2 regions of the Rhodothermus bifroesti genome follow, and region 2 is predicted to be linked to the other one. Evidence: riboswitches for the same ligand, from Rfam matches in the RefSeq annotation. Region 2 holds a riboswitch; the other holds the start of a gene.
What was found. Region 2 has a riboswitch for S-adenosylmethionine ahead of J8E65_RS04850 (O-acetylhomoserine aminocarboxypropyltransferase/cysteine synthase family protein). Riboswitches for the same ligand answer to the same signal wherever they lie in the genome.

Region 1: linked by a shared signal. The riboswitch ahead of J8E65_RS05395 (trans-sulfuration enzyme family protein) and the one ahead of J8E65_RS04850 (O-acetylhomoserine aminocarboxypropyltransferase/cysteine synthase family protein) in region 2 are both predicted to bind S-adenosylmethionine.

What each region holds. Positions count from the first base shown of each region.
Region 1 is NZ_JAGKTL010000002.1:385,226-388,627, forward strand. Features, by position in the region: gene cobA (uroporphyrinogen-III C-methyltransferase) at 1-64, opposite strand, end outside; gene J8E65_RS05395 (trans-sulfuration enzyme family protein) at 308-1,468, opposite strand; SAM riboswitch class I at 1,609-1,728, opposite strand; gene hemG (protoporphyrinogen oxidase) at 1,781-3,187, opposite strand; gene J8E65_RS05405 (hypothetical protein) at 3,298-3,402, shown strand, end outside.
Region 2 is NZ_JAGKTL010000002.1:257,590-260,991, reverse strand. Features, by position in the region: gene metX (homoserine O-acetyltransferase MetX) at 1-207, opposite strand, end outside; gene J8E65_RS04850 (O-acetylhomoserine aminocarboxypropyltransferase/cysteine synthase family protein) at 216-1,550, opposite strand; SAM riboswitch class I at 1,701-1,827, opposite strand; gene J8E65_RS04845 (histidine kinase dimerization/phospho-acceptor domain-containing protein) at 1,914-2,513, opposite strand; gene J8E65_RS04840 (MBL fold metallo-hydrolase) at 2,516-3,379, opposite strand; gene J8E65_RS04835 (LON peptidase substrate-binding domain-containing protein) at 3,380-3,402, opposite strand, start outside.

The sequences.
Region 1 (3,402 bases), 130 kb from region 2:
CTGGGCCAGCACCCACAAGGTACACCTTACCACGTTCAGCCAACGTATGTCTAGGAAGATGCATGATGCCGCAAAAGACAGGTTAAACGAAAAAGCCCCTCACTGCAGCGCAGGAGGGGCTTGGAGTTACTGTATGCTATGCAGATTGATTAGCGGCTACAGCCATGGCAAGCCCCTCCCGTGTGGCGTCCACAACACGGACACAGACACATTAGAAAGCCGAGGCTTGCCGTTCTGTAAAGCATAAACCGTGACAACCTTAGTAACGATAGCGCCAAATTTACAACATTTGTTATCAGAATGCAACCTAGGCCATGATAGTGGCTGGCTTGTAAGCCAAGGCCTGCTCTAGGTCAGCAATCAGGTCTTCGGTGGCTTCGATGCCGACCGAAAGCCGAATCAGGTTATCCGTAATGCCAGCAGCCTGCCGTTGTTCCGGTCGCATGGAAGCGTGGCTCATCGTGGCGGGGTGTTCGATGAGCGATTCCACCCCTCCTAGCGATTCGGCTAGCGTAAAAACTTTTGTTGAACGTAGGACATGGTGTACGGCTTCTTGGCCACCACGTACCGTGAAAGAAACCATGCCACCGAAGCCTTTTTGCTGTCGAGCAGCCAGTTCGTGCCCCTCATGGGTGGGTAGGCCAGGATAAAAAACTTTTTCGACATTAGGATGCTGTGCCAGAAAACGGGCTACAGCCATGGCGTTATGTTCGTGCTGGCGTAGGCGTACTGGCAGCGTTTTGAGTCCCCGCAGCACCAGCCAGCAGTCGAAAGGTCCGGCAATGGTGCCATGCGCATTGGCTGCAAACTGAAGCTGTTCGTTCAATTCTGGCGTTCGGGCGATAACAGCACCCCCGATAACATCGGAATGGCCATTCAGATACTTGGTGGTCGAATACACAACGATATCGGCCCCAAATTCAAAAGGGCGTTGCTGCAGGGGCGAAAGAAACGTGTTATCGACGATCAATAGCAGCTGATGCGCCTGCGTAAAGTGGCCCAGTGCTTGCAAGTCGACAATGCGCAGCAGAGGATTGGAGGGGGTTTCTACCCAGAGGGCTCGTGTGTTTGGTCGCAGGGCTGCTTCGACGGCACTAAGGTCGCGCAGGTCCACAAACGACACTTCAAGTTTGCCCTGGCGCTCCAAGAGGCATAGCAGGCGTTCTGTGCCTCCATAGCAGTCGTGGGCGCAAATAATATGCGCTCCACTTTCAAAGAGCGAAAGAACGGTAGAAATGGCCGCCATACCGCTGGTGGTGGCCACAGCCCCGGCACCCCCTTCAAGTTCGGCAAGCACCTCTTCTAGGGTACGCCGCGTAGGATTGCCGCTACGCGTGTAGTCGTAGCCCTTGGTGAGGCCTACGTCTTCAAAACGAAACGTGGCGCACTGATAAATAGGCGGAATGATGCTGTTATAGCTCGCATCGGTTCGCTGGCCAGCCAGCGTAAGACGGGTTTGAGGTTGCATGGATCGTGTCGGTTCTTGATGGTGAAACAACCACGATTGAACTTCCTCATCAAGAACCGAGCGTATGAGCCAGCACCCGGCAGACGTCAACCGTCGGCCATGCGCTCATCTTTCCCGGAAGAAAAACGCCCCTCTGTGGCGCTTTGTTTTCCAGGACTTCCGGGCAGGATTTAGCACCGGACAGCACCTCCCTGCCGGTAGGAGATGCTCGGTTGCTACGACGTCATCGGGCCTGTTCCCTCGGTCGTTCTTGATGAGACGAGCAAAAGATACGGCAAAACCACAGGGGCGAACAAGCTTTTTGCAAGAACTTTACTCGCCCAGTAAGATCTTTGCTGCGCCCCCTGCCGCTTCTTGACGCAGGTAAAAAATGACCTGTTGTGCAGCCTGAAGTCCGGACTTGGCTGCATCCACTACAGAAATGCCATTGCGATAGTTACCGGCCAAAAACAGGCCTGGCCGGCGCACTTCGATTTCTCGTAGGCACACCAGCACAGCGTCGTAGCCGACATGGTATTGAGGAATGGAACGTTCCCAGCGCCAGACGCGCCGGAAAACCGGTGGTCCAGAGATGCCTAGTAAGCGTTCCAAATCACGTCGCACAAGGGTCTCTAATTTTTCTTCAGAAAGCAGGGCCAGCTCGGGGTGGCGTTGGCCACCAACAAAGGTGGTCAGCAGCACATGGCCTTCAGGTGCACGGTTGGGGAAAATGGAAGAAGAAAACAACGTACCCAGAATCTGAAACGAACGCTCCACTGCCGGTACCAGTAGGCCAAACCCATTGAGGGGATGGGCTACTTGTTCTTTCCGAAAGCCCAATGCCACAAGTGCCAGCGGTGGATGGATGACCTTAGGTAAGGGATGGCGCTCAATAGAGGGTAAGATTTCAAGTTGAGCCAGTTGATGTAGGGGAGCTGCGCAAATGATCACATCGAACAACTGGTTGGCAACGTGTGCCCCTTGGCGATAGGTGAGCGTCCAGGGCGTTTTGTCGCCCCAGCGGACAGCAACCACGGTGGCATTATACACAATGTTGCCTTGCAGCTTTTGAGCTAATGCTTGGGGAAGTTGGCCTAGGCCTCCGACCAGCGAAAACATGGAGCGGCGTGGAGCTGGGTGATAGCGACGTTCGGGAAGGCTGCGGATCGCTCCCCAGGTGAGCGACCCAAAACGCTGTTCTAAGCGATGCAGCTGGGGGAAAGCGTGACGGACAGAGAGGTGCTTGGGGTCGCCCGCAAAGATGCCAGCCACAAAGGGCTCAACCAGGTAATCGAGCGCCTCAGCCCCCAGGCGTCGCTGCGCAAAAGCGGCCACGGTCTCTTCGGTAAAGCGGTCAGCTGGCGCGATGAACGGCTCAGCCAAAAGGCGAAGCCGGGCACGTGGAGACAATAGCGGCGTGCGCAACAGCTCCAAAGGAGTACGTGGCAGTGGTACCGGTTGGCCTCGACGAACGATAAACCGGTGAGCAGCCAGCGGGCTTGCTGGAATGCAGGCCTCTTCCAAGTCCAGCGCGCGAAGCAGGTGCTCAAATTCCGTTGAAGTACGCTGCAACGTTTGCGGGCCGTACTCTACCAAAAATCCTTCGGCCTGCTCCGATTGCATAAAGCCCCCAACGCGATCAGTGGCTTCGAAGATCGTTACCTCTAATCCTCGACGTTTGAGGTAGTAGGCGGCCACAAGCCCAGCAATGCCTGCCCCGACGATTCCTACAGAAGCCATAAAGCGCCGCTTGCCTTTTTGTGTGCTCGCTGCTTGTTTTATTGCATCCCTGACCGCTAACGAACGTAAGCGGCTAAAGGTTACCCGAATCTATCGAAAACCGAGGTGCTATGCTGCTACTTAAACTGATTTTTGTGCTTTTGCATATCCTAACAGCGGCGGCTTGGTTTGGACTAGGCCTTCGCTTAGCTGCTCAGGCCCGGCGCATTACTGCG
Region 2 (3,402 bases):
CCGATTGGTGTCGAAAGCCTTGCCGGGTCCTAGCAAATCTCCCCACCACTGATCCACATCTGCGCTACCGGTCAGGGCATGACAGACGACCAAGGCGTTTGTTCCTTCCCGGTTCAGATGGCCCCACGTCCGGTAGGCCACCGGTACCTGGCGAAGCACAACCCCACTTTCCAGGGTAAATTCTGGGAGCATGAAGGTTTGTGTCATGGGTAAGCTTAAGCCGCTTTGGCCAGGGAACACTGTGCCAGCGCCTGTGCGAAGTCTTCCTTAATGTCGTCGATGTGTTCAATACCAACCGATACACGCACCATGTCGGGCGTTACACCAGCAGCCAATTGTTCTTCGGCCGTTAGCTGCTGATGCGTCGTTGACGCCGGATGAATCACCAGCGTTTTAGCATCACCTACGTTCGCCAGCAAACTGGCCAGGCGCACCTGGCTCACAAAAGCGCGACCCGCTTCATAGCCGCCTTTCAGCCCAAACGCCAAGACGGCTCCAAAGCCGTTACGCAGGTACTTTTTGGCCCGCTCATGATAAGGATGATCTTCCAACCCAGGATAGCTGACCCAAGCCACCTCGGGTTGCTCACGCAACCAGCGGGCTAGCGCTAAGGCATTGTCGCAGCTCCGCTGCACGCGCAGCGAAAGTGTCTCTAGCCCTTGAAGCAGCAAAAACGAACCAAACGGATTTGGGCACGGGCCAAAATCGCGCATCCCTTCTACCCGAGCTCGGAGGATAAAGGCCACATTTACCCCCAGTACACCTTGCGGACCAAACGTTTCCCAGAAGTTCAGGCCATGATACCCTGGGGCAGGCTCCGTAAAAGCAGGAAAGCGACCATTATCCCAAGGGAACGTCCCGGCATCCACAATAACGCCGCCAATCGTTGTACCATGGCCGCCGATCCACTTCGTGGCAGAATGCAACACAATATCGGCACCAAAAGCAATCGGACGGCACAAGTAGCCGCACGCACCAAAAGTGTTGTCGACCACCAAGGGTACGCCATGCTGATGCGCCACCTCGGCAATGCGCTCAAAGTCAGGAATATTAAACCTTGGATTGCCAATCGTTTCGACGTACACGGCCTTGGTGCGCTCATCGATCAGCCGTGCTATCGTTTCCGGATCATCTCCCTCAGCAAAACGCACTTCAATGCCGATCCGTGGAAAAGAGACTTTAAACTGGTTATACGTGCCGCCGTAAAGGTAGCTGGTCGAAACAATGTTGTCTCCAGCCTCGGCCAGGGTCGTAAGCGCCAGAAACTGTGCCGCCTGACCGCTTGAAGTGGCCAGGGCTGCTACCCCACCTTCTAGGGCTGCTACGCGACGTTCAAATACGTCGGTCGTGGGGTTCATGATGCGGGTGTAGATATTGCCGAATTCCTGCAACGCAAACAACCGAGCAGCGTGGTCGGCATCTTTGAACACATACGAAGTGGTTGCATAGATCGGGACAGCGCGTGCCTGCGTAGCGGGGTCGGGCTCCTGTCCAGCATGTACCTGCAACGTTTCGAAGCGCAACGGACGGTCAAACGGCGAAGTCGGCATACCGCATGCAGTGGGTTGGTGAACGTTACACAGCCTGACCAGCCCATCTTGCTTGCCCTCGCCCGTATGAGAGGTTATAAAAAAACCTCTCCCGCAACCGACCCGCGGAAGAGGCTACACTGTTCACTGCGCGGCTTAGCCGGCTGGAACAGCTCATCTCCCCTCGCGGTCGCGCGAGGCAGGAATTGGCACCTTTCCCGCTGTCGTCTCTCGACGATCAGTAGGGCGGTTGCCAGGGTTTCACAGGGCCTGTTCCCTCCACCCTTCTGGATGAGCTGGTAAGAACAATCCGTTGGCGCCTTCTACGGGATCTTGCTACCCCGGTTCCCCTGCACCTTACATTGCCGTCCGTGAAAAAATGCCTTAGGACTCTGGCAACGCATCGCGCAGCGCTCCTAAGCGTTGCAACAACGCGTTAATCCGTTCGCAAGCCTCTAAAATGTCGGCTACCGGTCCTGTCCAATCCGCCGGATCGCTGGACAAGCGCAGCAGCTCCTGCATAAACTGGGCATTACCGGCAATAATCGCCAGTGGATTCTTTAGGTCGTGATTGAGCCGGGAAAGCTCCTGTCGCAACCACTGCAACCGTTCCTCAGGCGTTAGGTGCGCACGCATGGTTAATGCCTGGGCCCAAGCGCGAAGCGTTTCTGTTTGGCCAGGCAAGGCTACGCGCAACCGACCCTCAGCCGCCAGCGAGGCCACCAGCCTGGGAAGCTCCGCCTGCTGCCACAACAACACGGGTAGCGGAGGCTGATGGCCCTGAAGCTGTCGAAGACAAAAGCTCAGTAGGCCTTCCGATAGGTCTCCCAAAACCACACCATGCCAAGTCGTTTCCCGCAAGCGCGTTTCCAATAAGGCAACAGAACAAACTTCGACCTGAAGACCATAAGCTTCAAGTCCTCGACGCATTTCACCCCCTGTATCGTCGGCTACCAAGAGCACGCGCACTTGCGATGCTTCCATCGTCAAAAGACCTCCTCCAGCGAACGTGGATGCACAGCCACAATGCCTTGCTCCGAATGCTGCAGGCTCACCACGGCAATTTCAGGATCGTGCTCAAAAAACAATTGCCATCCCTGCGCTGCAGCCTGCTCCAGAAAAGCCAGCTTTTCTTCAATCGTTACTAGAGGACGAATGTCATATCCCATGTTCCAGAGCGGCCGCACATGCACTGCCGTCGGAATAAGGTCAGCCACAAACACCAGTGTGCCCTCCGGACCTGTAATCCGAACGAGCTGCTGGGCTTCGGTATGTCCGTTTACCACTTCCACAAAAACTCCTGGAAGCACTTCACCCGGACCCTTTAAGAGCTGAAGCTGACCCGAGGCCTCTAGTACAGATAGTTTTTCCTGCAAAAACGATGCCCGTTCACGCAAATGGGGACGCCTAGCCCAAGACCAATGCCGCTCCTGAACATAAAATGTGGCATTCGGAAATGCAATCTCCTGCCGATCCCGGCCTTGCCGCGTACTCCCCCCGCAGTGATCGAAGTGTAAATGCGTCAGCACCACATCGGTTACGTCTGCTGCCGAAAAGCCTAAAGCCTGTAGTGACCGGTGCAGTTCGGCATATTCGTAATCGACAGCATAAAGGTCTTGAAATTTGGCATCAAACGCATCTCCTAGACCGTTATCGATAAGCACCAGCCGATTGCTGCTCTCTAAGAGCAAGCAGCGCATGTTGAGTACAATGCGATTGCGTGCATCGGCCGGGGCATAACGCTCCCAAAGGGGTTTGGGCACAATCCCAAACATCGCGCCCCCATCGAGTCGAAATCGTCCTGTTTCTATTGCATGTAGGGTATACGGACCAATTTTAGGCATAGTCATTTACGTATCTGAAGAAGGTGGAA